DNA from 2 places in the Rhodoferax sp. LB1P47 genome. Region 2 is predicted to be linked to the other one. Evidence: predicted binding sites of a transcription regulator. Region 2 holds the regulator's gene; the other holds the start of a gene.
What was found. The regulator FNR, encoded in region 2, switches genes on or off when oxygen is low (the NO sensors DNR and NnrR bind a similar motif). The targets are predictions, from matches to a motif close to TTGATNNNNATCAA.
Positions count from the first base shown of each region.

Region 1: a site for FNR is predicted at 6,307-6,320, ahead of AC0969_RS05340 (phosphate transport regulator). Genes of this name have one in related genera too.

Region 1 is NZ_JBWMAU010000002.1:305,225-314,348, forward strand. It holds gene AC0969_RS05320 (acetate/propionate family kinase) at 1-322, opposite strand, end outside; gene AC0969_RS05325 (bifunctional enoyl-CoA hydratase/phosphate acetyltransferase) at 323-1,732, opposite strand; gene fabI (enoyl-ACP reductase FabI) at 1,737-2,531, opposite strand; gene AC0969_RS05335 (PEP/pyruvate-binding domain-containing protein) at 2,567-4,279, opposite strand; gene AC0969_RS05340 (phosphate transport regulator) at 4,279-6,219, opposite strand; gene mgtA (magnesium-translocating P-type ATPase) at 6,412-9,124, opposite strand, start outside.
Region 2 is NZ_JBWMAU010000010.1:111,190-120,313, reverse strand. It holds gene ccoP (cytochrome-c oxidase, cbb3-type subunit III) at 1-539, shown strand, start outside; gene ccoG (cytochrome c oxidase accessory protein CcoG) at 706-2,121, shown strand; gene AC0969_RS12885 (FixH family protein) at 2,210-2,500, shown strand; gene fnr (fumarate/nitrate reduction transcriptional regulator Fnr) at 2,665-3,384, opposite strand; gene hemN (oxygen-independent coproporphyrinogen III oxidase) at 3,492-4,883, shown strand; gene AC0969_RS12870 (sulfite exporter TauE/SafE family protein) at 5,145-5,822, shown strand; gene AC0969_RS12865 (creatininase family protein) at 5,833-6,651, shown strand; gene AC0969_RS12860 (LysE/ArgO family amino acid transporter) at 6,751-7,383, opposite strand; gene AC0969_RS12855 (HTH-type transcriptional regulator ArgP) at 7,631-8,620, shown strand; gene AC0969_RS12850 (DUF2442 domain-containing protein) at 8,542-8,799, opposite strand; gene AC0969_RS12845 (DUF4160 domain-containing protein) at 8,771-9,010, opposite strand; gene AC0969_RS12840 (hypothetical protein) at 9,020-9,124, opposite strand, start outside.

The DNA of each region.
Region 1 (9,124 bases), on a different contig from region 2:
GCACCGGGGCGGTGAAATGCGGGCCGCCATGCACCACGCGGTGGCCCACGGCGGCCAGCGTGAGCCCGCCACGGTGCGCGTCCAGCCACGCAAACAGGCTGGTCAGGGCCTGGCTGTGTTCAAACGCCGCATGCGCGGATGCACTGCGCGAGCGCTCCAGCAGCACGCCATCGGCTTGCTGGACCAACAACTCCATCTCATCCCCTACCTGGGACATGTGCCCCATGCCGATCAGGTGCACAGCGTCCGGCGTGCTGGCGTGGTCGTAGGCGGCGAACTTGATGCTGGACGAGCCGACATTCAAAACCAGAATGGCGTCCATTCACACTCCTGAAGAGGACATCCGCACCAGCAGCAAAGCCAGCGCACAGGATGCAATGCGCGCCGCCGTGCCGTCGGCCCGGCTGGTCAGCACCACCGGCACGCGCGCGCCCATCACGATGCCCGCCACCTGCGCATCGGCCAGGTACTGCAACTGTTTGGCGATCATGTTGCCGGCCTCCAGGTTGGGCGCGACCAAGATGTCGGCCTGGCCGGCCACGGGCGACACAATGCCTTTGTCGCGCACGGCCTGGGGCGACACCGCGTTGTCGAAGGCCAGCGGCCCGTCCAGCAGGCCGCCGGTGATCTGGCCCCGGTCGGCCATCTTGCACAGCGCCGCCGCGTCCAGGGTGGACTGCATCTTGGCGTTCACCACTTCTACTGCGGCGAGTATGGCCACCTTGGGCAGGGCGATGCCAATGGCATGGGCCAGGTCGATGGCGTTTTGCACGATGTCGCGCTTGGCATCCAGGTCGGGCTCGATGTTGATGGCGGCATCGCTGATCAGCAGCGGTTTGGGGTAGGACGGCACGTCCACCAGGTACACATGGCTGACCCGGCGCTCGGTGCGCAGGCCGCTCCCCGGCTTGACCACCTCGGCCATCAGCTCGTCGGTGTGCAGGCTGCCCTTCATCAGCGCCTGGGCTTCGCCATTGCGCACCAGCGCCACGGCCTGGGCGGCAGCGGCATGGCTGTGCGGCGCAGGCACGATGCGGCAGCCGTCCAGGGCAATGCCCGCAGCAGCCGCCAGGGCGCGGATTTTGTCCTCCGGCCCCACCAGAATGGGGCGGATCAGGCCCATGTCGGCCGCCTCCCGTGCGCCGCGCAAAGCGTCTTCGCTGCAAGGGTGCACCACGGCCACGGTGATGGGCTCCAGCCCGGCAGTGCGGGCCAGCAACTGGTGGTAGCGAAGGGTTTTGTCGCGCATGCGCACCTGCAACGGGGCCATGCGCGGGCGGCGCACTTTCTCGGTGGGGGCCAGCACCAGGGCGCTGCCGGTGATAGCGTCGTGCCCGTGCTGGTCGGTGCAGTGGCAGTCCAGCGTGACGTGGTGGTTGCTGCTGTCCTTAGCTGTGACCGTCACGCGCACATCCAGCGTGTCGCCGATGTGTACCGGCCGCATGAAGCGCAGGCTCTGGCCCAGGTAGATGGCGCCAGGGCCGGGATACTCCGTGCCCAGCACGGTAGAGATCAGCGCCGCCCCCCACATGCCGTGGGCAATGATGCCGTGGAACTGGGTGTCTTTGGCGTAGTCTGGGTCTACATGCGCCGGGTTGACATCGCCCGACATGGCGGCAAACAGCTGGATGTCTTCGGCCAGCAGGGTGCGGGTCAGGTGGGCGGTGTCGCCGATGCTGATTTCATCGAAGGTGTGGTTCTCAATCATGTCTACGGGGGTGGGGGTGTACATGCATTTACCCCAGTACGTGGTAGCCGCCGTCCACGAACAAGATGTTGCCCGTCATGCACTGGGCCCAGTCGCTGGCCAGGCCCGCCGCCACGTTGCCTACGTCGTCGATGGTGAGCGGGCGGCGCAAAGGCGTTTCGCGCACCGCCTTTTCCAGCAGCTTGTCAAAGTCTTCAATGCCGGAGGCTGCGCGGGTCAAGAGGGGGCCGGGCGACAGCGCGTGCACCCGGATGTTTTGCCGACCCAGCTCAGACGCCAGCGCCCGCACCACCGCCTCTAGGGCGGCTTTCACCGGGCCCATCACGTTGTAATGGTCGATCACTTTTTGCCCGCCGTAGTAACTGGTGGTGATGAGCGTGCCGCCCTCGGGCATCAGCGTTTCGGCCAGCTTGGCCATGCGGATGAACGAATGGCAAGACACATCCATCGCGCGGGCAAAACCTTCGGCCGAGCAGTCTGTCACCCAGGCATGCAGATCTGGCGTGGGCGCAAAGGCCACGGCGTGCAGCGCAAAGTCGAGGTGGCCCCACTGGTCCTTCAGGGCGGCAAACACGGCCTCTAGCTGGCCCGGTTTTTCCAGGTCGCAGGGCAAGATGAGCGGGCTGTGCAGCGCCTCAGCCAGCGGGCGCACAAAGGGTTCGGCGTGTTCGTTCAGGTAGGTGATGGCCACTTCGGCCCCCAGAGCGTGCATGGCCTTGGCGCAGCCATAGGCAATGCTTTTGTCGTTGGCAATGCCCATTACCAGGCCTTTTTTGCCCACCAGGTTGTAGGGGCTGGGCAGGGGTGTGTCGGGGTGTGTCATGGTAGGAACTCCAGGGTTGTTTACGTCAAACGTACTTAGAACTTGCGCAACAGCGCCAGGCGGGCGAGCAAATCCTCCGGGTAGACCACTTCGGTTTGCGCCGCGCCGCTGTACACGCAGCCGTTGTTGCCGTCCAGCGTCAGCACATCGCCCTCGTGCAAGACGGTGCTGCCCATCTGGATGCTGCGTGTTGCATCGTCAATCTGTAGCTCGCCACAGCCCACCAGACAGACCTTGCCCAGCTGGCGGGCCACCACGGCGGCGTGCGAGGTGCGGGCCCCGCGCTGGGTGAGCAAGCCCACAGCAGATTCCAATGCGGTGAGGTCGCTGGTTTCTGCATCACGGCGCACCAGCACCACCGCCGCACCGGCGGCATGGCGGGCCACCGCCCGGGCTTGGTCCAGCGCTATCTCGCCCACCGCGACGCCACTGCTGGCGGTAGCCGCACGGGCCAAGGGCTGTAGCGGTGCGCCGCTGGGGGCCACCACGCAGGACTGGGCCAGCGCCGCACGGTCTAACCCGGCCGTGCGTTCGCGGGCGGTGTCATGGTCGATTAACTGGGCATCCAGCAGGTCCAGCGCGATACGGGCTGCGGCCTGGGGGGTACGCTTGCCGCTGCGGGTTTGCAGCATGAACAGCTGGCCCTGCTGCACGGTGAACTCAAAGTCCTGCATGTCGCCAAAGCTGGCTTCCAGCTGCTGCGCCGCCGCTTGCAAAGCGCCCCAGACCGCAGGCAGCACGGCCGCCAGTTCATCGTGCCCGTGGGCGCTGCGCCGGCCCGACACCACATCTTCGCCCTGCGCGTTGAACAAAAAGTCCACCCACAGCGCGGGTTCCCCGGTGGCCGGGTCGCGGGTAAAGCCCACACCCGCGCCCGATGCGCCACCGGCGTTGCCAAACACCATGCGCTGCACGGTCACGGCGGTGCCAATGGCATCGGCAATCTGGTTCATGCGCCGGTAAGCACACGCCTTGTCAGATTGCCAAGAGGCCAGCACCGCCTGGATGGCTCCGGCCAATTGCCGCTGCGGGTCTTGGGGAAACGGCTGGCCTGCCGCCTGTGCGTAGGCCGCCAGAAAACGCTGGGTCAGCAGGCGCAGATCGGCAAAGTCCAAATCCCGTTCATCCCGCGTGCCCACCAAGGCCCGCGTGGCCGCGTCAAACACGCCCACGGGCAGGCCTGCCACCACCTCGCCATAGGTGGCCACCAGGCGCCGGTAGGCATCCCACACCAGGCGGGGGTTGCCGGTTTGGCGCAGCACGCCGTCTACCGTGGCATCGCACAAGCCGATGTTAAGCAGCGTCTCCATCATGCCGGGCATGGACACCGGCGCGCCCGAGCGCACCGACACCAGCAGCGGGCACCGCACGCTAGCAAACACCTGCCCTGCTGCCTGCTCCAGGGCGTGCAAGCCGGGTTGCCACAGCCCGGGGCGGGCTGCCAGCGCCCGGGCGGCCGGGTCGGTGCAGTAGTGCGTACCCAGCACAAAGGCCGGTGGCACGGGCAGCCCCATCTGGGCCATGCGCAGCAAATTCCAGGCCTTGAAACCCATCGTTTGGCCCGAGGGCTGCAAGTGGCTGTCGGCCGCGTTGCCGCAGCCCACCAGATACACCTCGTCGGGCCAGGCCAGCGGCGGTGCCTCGGCGAGTGGAATCGTCGGTAGCGGAGCGGAAGGGGGCGGCAGTACCAGCGCAGGCAGTTTGGCGTGCGCACCGTGGTGTTTGTGGTGTTCGTGGCGGTGCGGCATTAATGCACCCCTGCATTGCCAAAGGCCACATCGCGCAGCGCATAGCCCGCTGTCAGCAAGTGGTCCGAGGCGAGTTCCAGCGCCACGGCCAGGTCATTCGCCAGCATCAGCGAAGGGGCATCCTGCACGGTGGCCAAAATCACCCGCCGCGCATCGCGCAGCAAGGCATCGCACTGTCGCTCGGCTTGCAGCACGCGCCACGTCACGGCCAAAAAGGCATCGTTGTCGCTGGCAAGGCTGTCTGCGCCCAAAGTCTGCGCGATGGCCAGCGCCTTCACGTAGTCTTGCGTGGCCTCCAGCACCGTGGCGGCCAGGCGGCCCAGCACTTTGCGCACCTCGGCAGTCCAGCCTTTGTGGTGGTCGTCGGCCACCAGGCTGATTAAAAAGGCGGCCTCCTCCAAGGCATCGGCCACTGCGTCCGACTGCTCGGCCAGCGCCACAATCGGCCGCCAGCGGGGCTGGCGCTGGGCTTTCTCGCGCGCCTGCATCACCAAATGGTCGGCCTTGCGTTCCCAGATTTTGGCCTGGGCCGCCAACGCTTTGGCCGCTTTGCCCGAACTTTCCACGCCGTGCGCCAGCCCGTCGCTGACTGCCTGCGCCAGCGCGTGGCAGTAGGCGGCGTGTTCGGCCAGCAGGTCGAATTCGCTGCTGCGCTGGCGCACGCGCTGGGCCAGCAGCATGCGGGTTTCGTCCACGGCCAGGGCGGGTGGCTGGCCTGCCTGCAAAACCTTGCAGGCCAGCTCCAGCACCGCCACCAAAAAACCACGGGCATCGGCGGCGCCCAGCACCTCGTCGAGCCGGTCGCCAATGCGGAAAGCGCCCTCGCCCGCTGCCTGCATGGCCGCGAAGATGGTCCGTTCACCGCCGATCTGTAGCCAGGCGCGGTGGCCCACGTCACGCCGGGCCGCCTCGGCCAGCACGGCGATGGCATCGGCCTTGCCCACAAAGGCCTGTAGCCGCTTGCGGGCGCGGTTCCAGTCGATCAGGAACACGATGCGCGAGCCTATGCCCTCCAGCGCCTGTTCCAGCGCGGCATCGCTGGCGCAGTCAAACTGGGCGGTGGACACCGAATAGGCCTCGCCGCCATTCAGCTCGGCCTGGGTGCGGGACTCCAGCGCCGACCACTGCGCGCCCAAGGGCAGCAACAGCGCCTGAAAGAACTCCAGCCGCTCGCGGTGCAGGTCGGAATAGGTCAGGCTGATGGCATGGGCGGTGACCTGCATCACCAGCACATGCGCGTCATTGGTGCCAATGTCGTTTTGCAGCAGCAGGCGCTCGCCGTCGCGGGTGGCGCTGGTGTCCAGCCCGGGGTGGTCGAACTTCAGGCCCGCCGTGCGGTTCAGCCCGCGCATAAAGGCGGCTACCCGCACGTGGTCGCCGGGCTGCAGCTCCCACACATTGGCGCCGTCAATCACTTCGGTGGCCAAGGCGCTGGAGAGCTGGTTGATCTGCTTGTGCAGGTCCATCACCAGCAGGTGCAGGCTGTCCGCCCCGCCGCGTTTGCCGTGGGTAAGCGCCTCCACCTGCTTGTCGGTCAGCCGGTCCACCGGCAACGCGGCCAGCCAGTCGAGCCAGTGCTGCACCCGTGCGGCGGGCTCTGTACCCATTGCCGCGCCGTCCAGCACCGGGCGGGCCATCGTGGCCAGGTCGTCCCTGAAGTCCTGCACCAGCTTGGGCAGATCGGGCAGCAGCAGGTCTTTGTCTACCCGCCGCGCCGCTGCGGCAAGGTCTTGCAACCACACGCCCTGCAAGCCGGCGGCGGCCATCTCGTGGGCCAGGTCGAGCGCGTCGCGCTTGGGGTGCAATGCATGCTCTGCGGCGGCCTGCAACACGGTCAGGTACACCTTGAGCCGGTCATTGGCCGCCAGTGCCGCGTGCACCCAGGTAGGGAGCATCAGTTTGTGCTGGCCGAGCGCGGCCACCGCTTGGGTTTTTTGCATGGAGTCCTTGGGTTAGCAGGGTTCAGCAACTAGTCTGGGCAGACGGTGTGTCAAAACGGTGGCAAGCGGAGCCGATGTGGATAAAGCTTGATCTAAAGCAAGCAGGCGCACTTTGGGAAATTGCTACTATAAAGATAGCTTCTTGCGCAGTAGATATATGCGCTAGAGGCATAAAACACTTGTAATTCCCCATCACTGCCAGCCAAACCGCCGGATGTAGTACCGCTTCATCCACGTTGTCAGCAGCCCATAGCCCAGCAAGATCCCCAGCAGCCAGCCGAAATAAGGCAGCGGCAGGGCCTGTAGCTTGAAGTATTCCGCCAGCGGCCCCATCGGCAAATAGATGCCCACGGCTATGGTGGCCAGTGACATCAGCAGCAGCGGCGTGGCGGCCCGGCTCTCTACAAACGGGATCTTGGGGGTGCGCAGCATGTGCACCACCAGGGTCTGCGTGAGCAGCCCCACCACAAACCAGCCCGACTGGAACAGCGTTTGCTGCGCCAAACTATTGGCCCCCAGCACCCACCACATCAGCGCAAACGTGCTGATGTCAAAAATGGAGCTGATGGGGCCAAAAAACACCATGAAGCGGCCTATGTCGGCCGGGTTCCATTGCAGCGGCTTGGCCACCAGCTCCGGGTCTACGTTGTCAAAAGGTATGCCGGTTTGCGAGATGTCGTACAGCAAATTTTGTAGCAGCAACTGAAGGGGCAGCATGGGCAGGAAGGGTAAAAAGGCACTGGCCACCAGCACCGACAGCACGTTGCCAAAGTTGGAGCTAGCCGTCATGCGGATGTACTTCAGCATGTTGCAGAAGGTGCTGCGGCCGATGACCACGCCTTCATCCAGCACCAGCAGGCTTTTTTCCAGCAGGATGATGTCGGCGGCTTCTTTGGCAATGTCTACCGCCGTATCGACCGAGATACCAATATCTGCCGCCCGCAGCGCAGGCGCGTCGTTGATGCCGTCGCCCATAAAGCCCACCACATGGCCCAGCCCGCGCAGGGCGCGCACGATGCGCTCCTTGTGCAGCGGCGTGAGCTTGGCAAACACCTGGTGCTGCTGCACCGCCTGGGCCAGGGCCGTGTCATCCATTTTTTCAACCGCTGCACCCAGCATCACGGTTCCGGCCACCAGGCCCACCTGCTTGCAGACGCGGGCGGTCACCACTGCGTTGTCGCCCGTCAGCACCAGCGTGCGGATGCCGTGGGCAGCCAGGGCTTGCAGCGCCGGGGCGGCAGAGTCTTTGGGCGGGTCTAAAAAGGCGATGTAGCCCACCAGTGTCAGCGCGGCCTCGTCGGCCACCGCGTAAACAGTCTGGCTATTCGGCAGCTCTTTCATGGCCACGGCCACCACCCGCAGGCCTTCGCCGTTGAGCCGGTGGGTGTACTGCTGCACGCGCTCCAGCATGGCGGCATCCAACGGCTGCTCTTGGGGGCCGCTGCCCTCATCCAGGCGCACATGGCTGCAAATGGCCAGCACTTCTTCCACCGCGCCTTTGCAAATCAGTTCGTGGTGCGCATCGCGCTCGGACACCACAACCGACATGCGGCGGCGCTCGAAGTCGAACGGAATCTCGTCAATCTTGCGGTAGTCCTGCTTGAGCTTGAGCTCGGTGGGCAGCTCCACATGGTCCAGTACCGCGCGGTCCAGCAGGTTCTTCAGGCCGGTCTGGTAGTAGCTGTTCAAAAAGGCGAAATTCAACACCTCTTCAGAGTTGCGGCCAAACACGTCGGTATGGCGGGCCAGGGCAATTTTGTCTTGCGTCAAGGTGCCGGTTTTGTCGGTACACAGCACATCCATCGCGCCCAGGTTCTGGATCGCATCCAGCCGCTTGACCACCACCTTTTTGCGCGACAGCAGCACCGCGCCCTTGGCCAGGGTGGAGGTGACCACCATCGGCAGCATCTCGGGGGTCAACCCCACGGCCACCGACAGGGCGAACAAAAACGCCTCCGCCCAGTTGCCCTTGGTAAAGCCGTTGACCAGCAGCACGATGGGCGTCATCACCCCGGCAAAACGGATCAGCAGCCAACTGACGCTGTTGACCCCGGCCTGGAACGCATTGGGCGCGGCATCTGTGGCCGTGACCTTGGCCGACAGCGTGCCAAAGTAGCTGCGGTTGCCGGTGGCCACCACCAGCGCCGTGGCCGTGCCCGATACCACATTGGTGCCCAGAAAGACCAGGTTGCTTTGCTCCAGCACCCCCTCGGCCGTGCCCCGGCGCTCGACAAATTTTTCGACCGGCAAGGACTCGCCCGTCATGGCCGACTGGGCGATGAACAGGTCACGGGCCGACAGCACCCGGCAGTCGGCAGGCACCATGTCGCCCGCCGACAGCACCACGATGTCGCCAGGAACGAGCTGGCGCAGGGCTATTTCCACGTGGGGTGTCGGTGTGCCCGCAGGCTGACTGCCCGTGCGGCGCAGCACGGTGGCGGTGTTGCCGACCAGCGCCTTCAGGCTCTCGGCCGCTGTGTGGGAGCGGCCTTCTTGCACAAAGCGCACCACGGTGCTGAGCACCACCATCGCGGCAATCACGGTGGTGGCTTTGGCATCGGCGCTGAGATACGACACCACGGCCAGCACGGTGAGCAACACATTAAAAGGATTTTTATAGCAACGCCACAAGTGCAGCCATGCGGGAACCGGCTTTTCATGGGCTATTTCATTCGGGCCGACCTGCTGTAGGCGCAGGGCCGCTTCCGCACCACTCAGCCCCTCGGCGCACGACTCCAGACGGGCTATGGCCGCCGCCGGGTCGTCTTGCGCCACCTGCAACAGCGCGGCGGCCATCGGCGGGGATGCCGCCTCCTGGGGGCCCGGGCGGGCCAGCGCATCGCCCAGGGGATGCCGGGAAAAATGCTGCAACCGGCCGTGGCGGCGCAAAAAATGGCTGAACCAT
Region 2 (9,124 bases):
AGCTGGCGGGCAACGCGCAGGCCATGGGGGTGGGCGAACGCCTGTTCATGAACAACTGCGCCCAGTGCCACGGCTCGGACGCACGCGGCAGCAAGGGCTTTCCCAATCTGGCCGACGGCGACTGGCTGTACGGCGGCAGCCCGGAGAAAATTGCCGAAACCCTGCACCAGGGCCGCATCGGCCAGATGCCGCCGATGGCCGCTGCCGTGGGCACGCCGGACGATGTGAAGAACGTGGCCAACTACGTGCTCAGCCTGTCCGGCAGTCCGCACGACTCGCTGCGTGCCGCCCTGGGCAAGTCCAAGTTTGGCGTGTGCGCCGCCTGCCACGGCGTGGGCGGCAAGGGCAACCCGGCCCTGGGCGCACCCAATCTGGCCGACGACACCTGGCTGCACGGCTGGGGCGAGGCCGCCATTATCGCGATGGTCAACAACGGCAAAACCAACCAGATGCCCGCCCAGCAGGGCAAGCTGACCGAGGCGCAGATCCACGTGTTGACGAGTTATGTGTGGGGCTTGTCGAATAAAGCGACCCCGTAGTTGGGTTCACGTATGCATACATTGTTGGTGGCTGCCCGCCCCCACCCCAGCCCTCCCCCGAAGAGGGAGGGGGTAATGCATCTTCTCCCTCCCCCTCTGGGGGAGGGCTGGGGTGGGGGCCGGATGTCCTGCCTTACTCCCGCTATACCCACCATGCCTTCCGTCCATGCAGCCCCGTAAAACCATCCCCATCATCCCTGCCGAGGGCGAGCTGGTGTCGCTGTATGCGGCCCAGCCCAAGATCTATCCACGCTCGGTGCAGGGCCTGTTTGCCCGCTGGCGCTGGGGCATGGTGTTCCTCACGCAGTTGGTGTTCTACGGCCTGCCGTGGCTGCAATACGGCGAGCGCCAGGCGGTGCTGCTGGACCTGGCGGCGCGGCGCTTTTACCTGTTTGGGCTGGTGCTGTACCCGCAGGATTTCATCTACCTCACCGGCTTGCTGGTGGTGTCGGCCCTGTCGCTGTTTTTGTTCACCGCCGTGGCCGGGCGGCTGTGGTGTGGCTTTGCCTGCCCGCAAACCGTGTACAGCGAAATTTTTATGTGGATCGAGCGCCGCATCGAGGGCGACCGCAGCGCCCGCATGCGGCTGGACGGTGGCCCTTTGTCTACCGCCAAGCTGGGGAAAAAGTGGGCCAAGCACGCGGTGTGGATGCTGCTGTCGCTGTGGACCGGCTTTACCTTTGTGTCGTACTTCACGCCCACGTATGCGCTGCTGCAAGAGTCGCTGGACCTGAGCTTTGGCTCGTGGGAGGTCTTTTGGGGCTTGTTCTACAGCGCCGCCACCTACGGCAACGCAGGCTTCATGCGCGAGCAGGTGTGCAAATACATGTGCCCCTACGCCCGCTTCCAGAGCGCCATGTTCGACAAGGACACGCTCATCGTCAGCTACGACACCGCCCGGGGCGAACCGCGCGGGGCCCGCTCGCGCAAGGCCGACCCTGCCACGCTGGGCCTGGGCTCGTGTGTGGACTGCACCCTGTGCGTGCAGGTCTGCCCCACCGGCATCGACATCCGCCAGGGCCTGCAATACGAGTGCATCAACTGCGCCGCCTGCGTGGACGTGTGCGATGGGGTGATGGACAAAATGGGCTACGCCCGGGGGCTGGTGCGCTTTGCCACCCAGAACGGCATCCAGGGGGGCTGGACGGCCCGCCAGATGCTGCGCCGCGTGCTGCGGCCTCGGGTGCTGGTCTACACCGTGCTGCTGTGGACGCTGATCTTGTGCCTGGGCTTCAGCCTGGCGATGCGCACGCCGCTGAAAGTAGACGTGGTGCGCGACCGCGCCGCCTTGTCACGCATTGTGGCTGGGGGCCAGCTGGAGAACGTCTACCGCCTGCAAGTGATGAACGCCACCGAGTCGCCCCAGCGCTACACCCTGGCCGCCCACGGGCTGGCCGGGCTGGCCGTGGCATCTGACCCGGTGGTGGAGGTGGGTGCGGTGCAGTCGCGCTGGGTGGCGGTGCGGCTGCACATCCCCTACGGTTCGGCCACGCCGGGTTCGCACCCGGTGGTGTTCGACATCCAGACCGCCGACGGCCAACACCGCGTTTCTGAAAAATCGACGTTCATCGTCCCCCGATAAAGGCCGCCCTATGTCCACACCGTTCACGCCCACTCGCCCCCACCCCAACCCTCCCCCGGGGGGGGAGGGAGTAACACGGGGCCCGAATATGCCCCCTCCCCCCCCGGGGGAGGGTTGGGGTGGGGGCCTGTCTGTCGCGCAACCCTGGTGGAAATTCGGCCACGTGTGGCTGGTCATCTCTGGCCCGCTGATCGTGGTGGTGGCCGGGTTGGTCACCGCCTGGATCGCCTTCAGCCAGCAAGACCCGGTGCTGGCGCAAGACTATTACCGCCAGGGTTTGAACATCAACAAAACCCTGGCCCAGCAGGGTTCGCTGGCCCCCGCCATGCAGGGCCGCAACCACGCCGCCACGCCCGCAGGCGCAGTACCAACGAAATAGTGAAAACAATGCCTAAAGGCAGAACGCACGCCCACCAAAAACACCGCAAAACCGGCTTTGCTGGGCTGCTGGTGTTGCCCCCTGCAAGGGGGGTTGGCGAAAACATGCGTTCTCGGCCCAAAGGGCCGATTCCGGGGCAGTGTGTAGCCTGGGGGTGAGCCTATTTACATGCAGACTTGGGGGTTGACGATGCGCTTTAAAGCATCGGTATCCAGGATGCGGATGTGGCGCTGTTTGACTTCCACCATCCCGTCCTCGGCAAATTTGCTGAAGGTGCGGCTCACCGTCTCCAGCTTCAGGCCCAGGTAGCTGCCGATTTCTTCGCGCGTCATGCGCAGTACCAGCTCCAGCGGCGAGAAGCCACGCGCATGCAGGCGTTGCACCAGGTTCAGCAAAAAGGCCGCCAGCCGCTCTTCGGCCCGCATGCTGCCCAGCAGCAGCATCACGCCGTGCTCGCGCACGATCTCGCGGCTCATGATTTTGTGCACATGGCGCTGCAAGGCGTTGACCTCGCGCGACAGCTCTTCGATGCGGTTAAACGGCATCTCGCAGACCTCGGCATCCTCCAGCGCCACCGCGTCGCAGGTGTGCTGCTCGTGGACGATGCCGTCCAACCCGATGATCTCGCCCGCCATCTGGAAGCCGGTGACCTGGTCACGCCCGTCTTCGGTGGTGATGGAGGTTTTGAAAAACCCGGTGCGGATGGCGTACAGCGCGGTAAACGCCTCGCCGTTGCGGAACAGCGTGGCCCCGCGTTTGACCTTGCGGCGCACGGCCACCAGGCCGTCGATGCGGTCCAGCTCGTCCTGGTTCAGGCCCAGCGGCATGCACAGCTCGCGCAGATTGCAGTTCGAGCAGGCGACTTTGATGGCAGATGGGTTCATGCGCACAGTATGGACTTTTTATAAGCAGCCATTGTCTGCATAACGATCTGCAACGGTCTTGATCCACGTCAAGGATGCGAAACAGACTTCGCGGCACATTCCAGCCCATGATCCGCACCACGCCTGAGCCTATTTCTGCCGAACTCTTACAGCGCTACGACGTGCCGGGGCCGCGCTACACCTCGTACCCCACCGCCGACCGGTTTGTGGAGGCCTTCACCGGCGACGACTACGCCCGCGCCCTGCGCCTGCGCCGAGACACCGCCACCGCGCTGCCGCTGTCGCTCTACGTCCACATTCCGTTTTGCGAATCGCTGTGCTACTACTGCGCCTGCAACAAAATCATTACCAAACGCCACGAGCGCGGCGCGCAGTACCTGCATTACCTGGAGCGCGAAATAGTCCTGCACACCGCCCAGCTGGGCGCAGGCCGGGCGGTTAGCCAGCTGCACCTGGGCGGCGGCAGCCCTACGTTTTTGAGCGATGCCGAGCTGGCCCAGCTCATGGCCCTGCTGCGCCAGCATTTCAGCCTGGCCCCTGGCGGCGAATACGCCATCGAGGTCGATCCCCGCACCGTAGACCCCACCCGGCTGGCCACCCTGGCGGCGCTGGGCTTCAACCGCCTGAGCTTTGGCGTGCAAGATTTCGATGCCGATGTGCAAAAAGCCGTGCACCGCGTGCAGCCCGCCGAGGATGTATTTGGGTTGGTGGCGGATGCACGCAGGCTGGGCTTTGGGTCCATCAACACCGACCTGATCTACGGCCTGCCGCGCCAAACCCCCACCTCGTTTGCCCGCACCCTGGCGCAGATAGTGCAGCTGCGCCCCGACCGCATCGCCCTCTACGCCTACGCCCACCTGCCCCAGCGCTTCAAGCCGCAGCGCCGCATCTTGTCCGCCGACCTGCCCAGCGCCGCCGACAAACTGGCCATGCTGTCGCAGGCGCTGGATGTGCTCATCGGTGCGGGCTACGTGTACGTGGGCATGGACCACTTCGCCCTGCCGGGCGACACCCTGGCCGTGGCCAAGCGCCAGGGGCGGCTGCACCGCAACTTCCAGGGCTACAGCACCCAGCCCGACTGCGACCTGGTGGGCCTGGGCGTGTCGGCCATTGGCCGCATCGGCCCCACCTACAGCCAGAACGCCAAAACCCTGGAGGAGTACTGCGACAAGATCGACCAGGGCCAGCTCCCCGTGGTGCGCGGCCTGGCCCTGAACCGCGACGACCTGGTGCGCCGCGCCACCATCATGGCCCTGATGTGCCAGGGCGCAGTGCAGTTTGAATCCATCGAACTGGCCTATTTGGTGGACTTCAAAGCCACCTTCGCCGCCGAGCTACAGGCCTTGCAGCCGCTGGTGCAGGCCGGCATGGTCAGCGTAGATGGCACCAGCATCCAGGTCACCGCCACCGGCTGGTTCTTCGTGCGCGCCGTGGCTATGGTGTTCGACCGCTACCTGCAAGCCGACCACAACCGCGCCCGGTTTTCGCGTGTTATTTGACTCACCCCCAGGCTACAGTGCTTCGCATCTTTCGCCACCCCCCTTGCAGGGGGCAACACCAGCAGCCTGGCAAAGCCAGTTCTGCGGTGTTCTGCGAAGGGGCATCGCTGCGCTTGCCTTGGGTAAGACCGGGGCGTTTATTTCACCCCGATATTCCTCCCTCCCCCGCAAGGGGAGGGTCGGGGTGGGGGCCGGATGTCCTGCCTTACTCCCTCTCCCGCTTGCGGGAGAAAGACAGGGCCGGTGTGAGGGCCTGACCCCATGTCCACCACCCTAGCCTGGACCGCCCTGCTCATGGGCCTGGCCGGTGGCCCGCACTGCGCCGCCATGTGTGGCGCAGCCTGCACCGGCGTGGTACGGGTGGCCGGGGCCCGCCAAGGCATGCTGCAACTGCAAGCCGGTCGCCTGCTGGGCTACACGCTGGCGGGCGCCTTGGCCGCCGCCACCGTCAACACCCTGGCCTGGCTCACTGCCCCCGCCGCTGCGCTGCGCCCGGTGTGGACGCTGTTCCACGTGGCCGTGCTGGTCTGGGGCGGCACGCTGCTGGTGCTGGCGCGGCAACCCCTGTGGGTCGATGGCCTGGGCAGCACGCTGTGGGCCAAGCTGCGGCCCCGCCTGGCCGGTCGCTCGTGGGTGTTTGTGGCCGGGGCCGCCTGGGCGCTCATGCCCTGCGGTTTGCTGTACTCGGCCCTGCTGGTCGCATCCCTCAGCGGCGGCCCGCTGGACGGTGCGTTGTGCATGGCCTTGTTTGCCCTGGGCAGCAGCATCACCCTGGTGGCCGGGCCGTGGCTCTGGCTGCGCCTGCAAGCCTGGCGCAGCCCCCAGCGTAAAGATTGGGGCATGCGCTTGGCCGGCGCATCGCTGGTGGGGGTGGCCGTGTGGGCGCTGCTGCACGACATGGACCCACGCGTGATGGAGTTCTGCCAAAGCCTGTGGTGAAATTCGCCCCATGCACGTTCAATCTCACTTCTGGGCCGACCTCACCACCCGCGACTTCGCGCAGCTCGACCCGGCCCGCACCGTCGCCGTACTGCCCGTGGCCGCCACCGAGCAACACGGCCCGCACCTGCCGCTGAGCGTGGACACCACCCTGGTCGATGGCGTTATCCATGCCGCGCTGCCGCACCTGCCTGCCGATGCGTCGGTACTGGTGCTGCCCACCCAGCAGGTCGGCTTCAGCCCCGAACATGTGCGCTTCCCCGGTACGCTCACCCTGTCCAGCGAAACCCTGATCCGCGTCTGGACCGAGCTGGGTGCCTGTGTGGCCCGCAGCGGGGTCAAAAAGCTGTTGATTTTTAACGCCCACGGCGGCCAGGTCAGCCTGATGGACATCGTGGCCCGCACCCTGCGCACCGAGCATGGCCTGCTGGTCTACAGCGCCAGCTGGTTCAACCTGCCGCTGGGCGCTGCGAACGACTTGTTCAGCCCCGAAGAACACCGCTTCGGCATCCACGCGGGCGATACCGAAACCTCGATGATGCTGGCCCTGCGCCCGCAATGGGTGCGCATGGAGCAGGCCCGCGATTTCCCATCCACCTCGCAAGACCGCGCCGCCAAGTACCCCATCCTGGGCAACGGCAAAAGCGCCAAGCTGGGCTGGCAGATGCAGGACTACAACCCCACGGGCGCGGCGGGCAATGCGGCTGCCGCCACCGTGGAAAAAGGCCAGGCCTTGGTCGATGCCTCGGGCCAGCAACTGGCGTTGCTGCTGCAAGAGATTGCCGATTTGCCGCTGTCCACGCTGGTGGACAGGCCGGACTTGGGTTGAGAATTTAAGGTCTTTTTTAAAGCATAAAAAGACCCTCTAGCGCATATTTAATATGCGCTAGTAGCTCCTATTTTTGATGTTAAAAATGAGAGCGCTTGCTTACAGCAAGCCGTAGGCCAGCATCCCCGCCGTGCCCCACATCATCAGCGCCACCAGCCCATCCAGCGCCCGCCACAGGGCCGGGGACTGCAAGCGCTGCCCCAGCCACAAGGCGCTCACCCCCAGACCCGCAAACCACACGGTAGACCCGGTGGCCGCGCCCAGGCCGAAGAAGGTGTTGCCCGGCGTGCCCCAGGCCAGCGAGGCCGTGCCGATCAGCACCAGCGTCTCCACCAGCGCGTGCGGGTTCAGCCACGCCACGGCCAACGCCGCGCCCACCGCCTGCTGGCGGCTCATGGCCGCCACCGGCTCGCCCACGGCCTGGTGCGCTGCCGACCCAGCGCGAAAGCGCCCCCAGGCCTTCCAGCCGTAGACCAGCAAAAACACCACGCCCCCGCACACCATCGCCGCCTGCACCCCGCGCGGCAGGCCGCCCAACTGCGCCAGCCCCAGCACCCCCAGCGCGATCAGCGCCACGTCCGACGCAATGCTCACCGCCACCGTCAAGCCCACATGCTGGCCGCGCAGCCCCATGCGCAGCACGTGGGCGTTTTGCGGGCCAATGGCCACGATCAGCGACAGGCTGAGCAATAAACCGGCGCTGAATGCAGGGGTAAGGAAGAGGCTGGACATGGCGGGCGCTTGAAAAGGAATGGCCCGCAGTGTCGGGCAGTTTGGCAATTGCTTAAACCCAACTAAATTAAACTTGCATCACGTAAAAATTAATTGAGTGATATGACTGCATTTTTCAGTGATCCGACCGCCAGTCACAGGCAGAACGCGCCGCCCCAGGGATACCGTGGAACTGGCTTTGCCAGGCCACTGGTATCGCCCCCTGCAAGGGGGGTGGCGAAGCGAAGCGCAGCCTGGGGGTGAGCCTTTGTTAGATGCCCGTCAACTCGAAGCCCTGGCCGCCGTGCTCGAACACGGCGGCTTCGGCCCGGCCGCCCAGGCGCTGAACCTCACCCTGGCAGCGGTATCCCTGCGCATCAAAGGCTTGGAGGCCGCTTTGGGCCAGCGCCTGCTGGTGCGCGGCAAAACCGTGCGTGCCACCCCGGCTGGGCAGGCGCTGCTGGCCCACATCAAGCAGCTGCGCCTGATGGAGTCCGATCTGCTGGGGGCCATGCCCCGCGCAAAGGGGGTGGCCAGCGCTTGGCAAACCCTGGGCGTAGCCATCAACGCCGACTCCCTGGCCAGCTGGTTCCTGCCCGGCGTGGCCGCCTGCGTGGCACAGCACCGCTTGCTGCTGGACGTGGTGATTGACGATCAGGACCACACCCACGATGCCCTCAAAAACGGCGACGTGGTCGGCTGCGTCAGCACCCTGGCCCAGCCCATGCGCGGCTGCCTGGCCGAACCGCTGGGCGTCATGCGCTACCGCTGCGTCGCCGCGCCCGCTTTGGCCGCGCAGTGCCGCACCCCGGGGGGCGCGGTGTCGGTGCACCAATTGCTGGCCATCCCCGCCATCATCTTCGACCGCAAAGACGGTCTGCAAGACGCGTTTCTAGCCCAGCACTTCGCCCTCAGCGCGCCGCAATACCCCCGGCATTTCGTGCCTGCGGTCGATGCATATGAAAGCGCACTGGAGCACGGCATGGGCTGGGGCATGGTGCCCGACCAGTTCCTGGCGCGGCGGGAAGGGCGGCTGCCGCTGGAGGAGGTGTTGCCGGGCAGTGCGGTGGAGGTGGCGCTGTATTGGCACCATTGGGAGCGGGAGCCGGTGGTGGCGCAGCGGTTGACGGTGGGGGTGCGGGAGGCGGCGCGGGGGTTGGGGGGTTCGCCTAGACGCTGTCAGCGTGCGGCCTTCGATACCAATGGAAACGCCAGCGGATCGCGAATCGACGTAACCGATAGATCGGCATCCAGTTGAGGCCAATACAAGTGGTTCAGAGAAGGCCACTCCACGTCCGTCAGTTGCTCAATCGTCGCCTTTTTGAACCAGGGAAAGTGCTCGAACGGCACCAGCAACTCCTCGGCATTCAGCAGGACCCAGAAGCCATTTTTTGAAACGTGGGTAACTTCAGCTACCGAAGTGGTGGTTCCATGCATGCTGAATCTCCTGAATGTGTGCTTCGACAATGGTTTGGGCCTCACGCAACTGCCGCCCAGACAAGCCCGTGTGGTCGGCCAGTAGAACACTGGGTGTCAACCAAAATTTCGCCTCTCCGTCAGGGTGTGTGACATGGATGTGAATGCGCGTCTCTTCTCGTGAAAAGAAGAAAAGGCGAAATTTGCCATCGCGTACAACGGTAGCCGTCACTGATCTAGCCTAGAGCTGTGAGTTACTGCTTACCCCAGTTGGGTTGTAGTTGATGCTGTGTTCTTCTTCGGGCGTGCTTGAATTGATGCTGCGAATCGTCGATGTATATCTGAT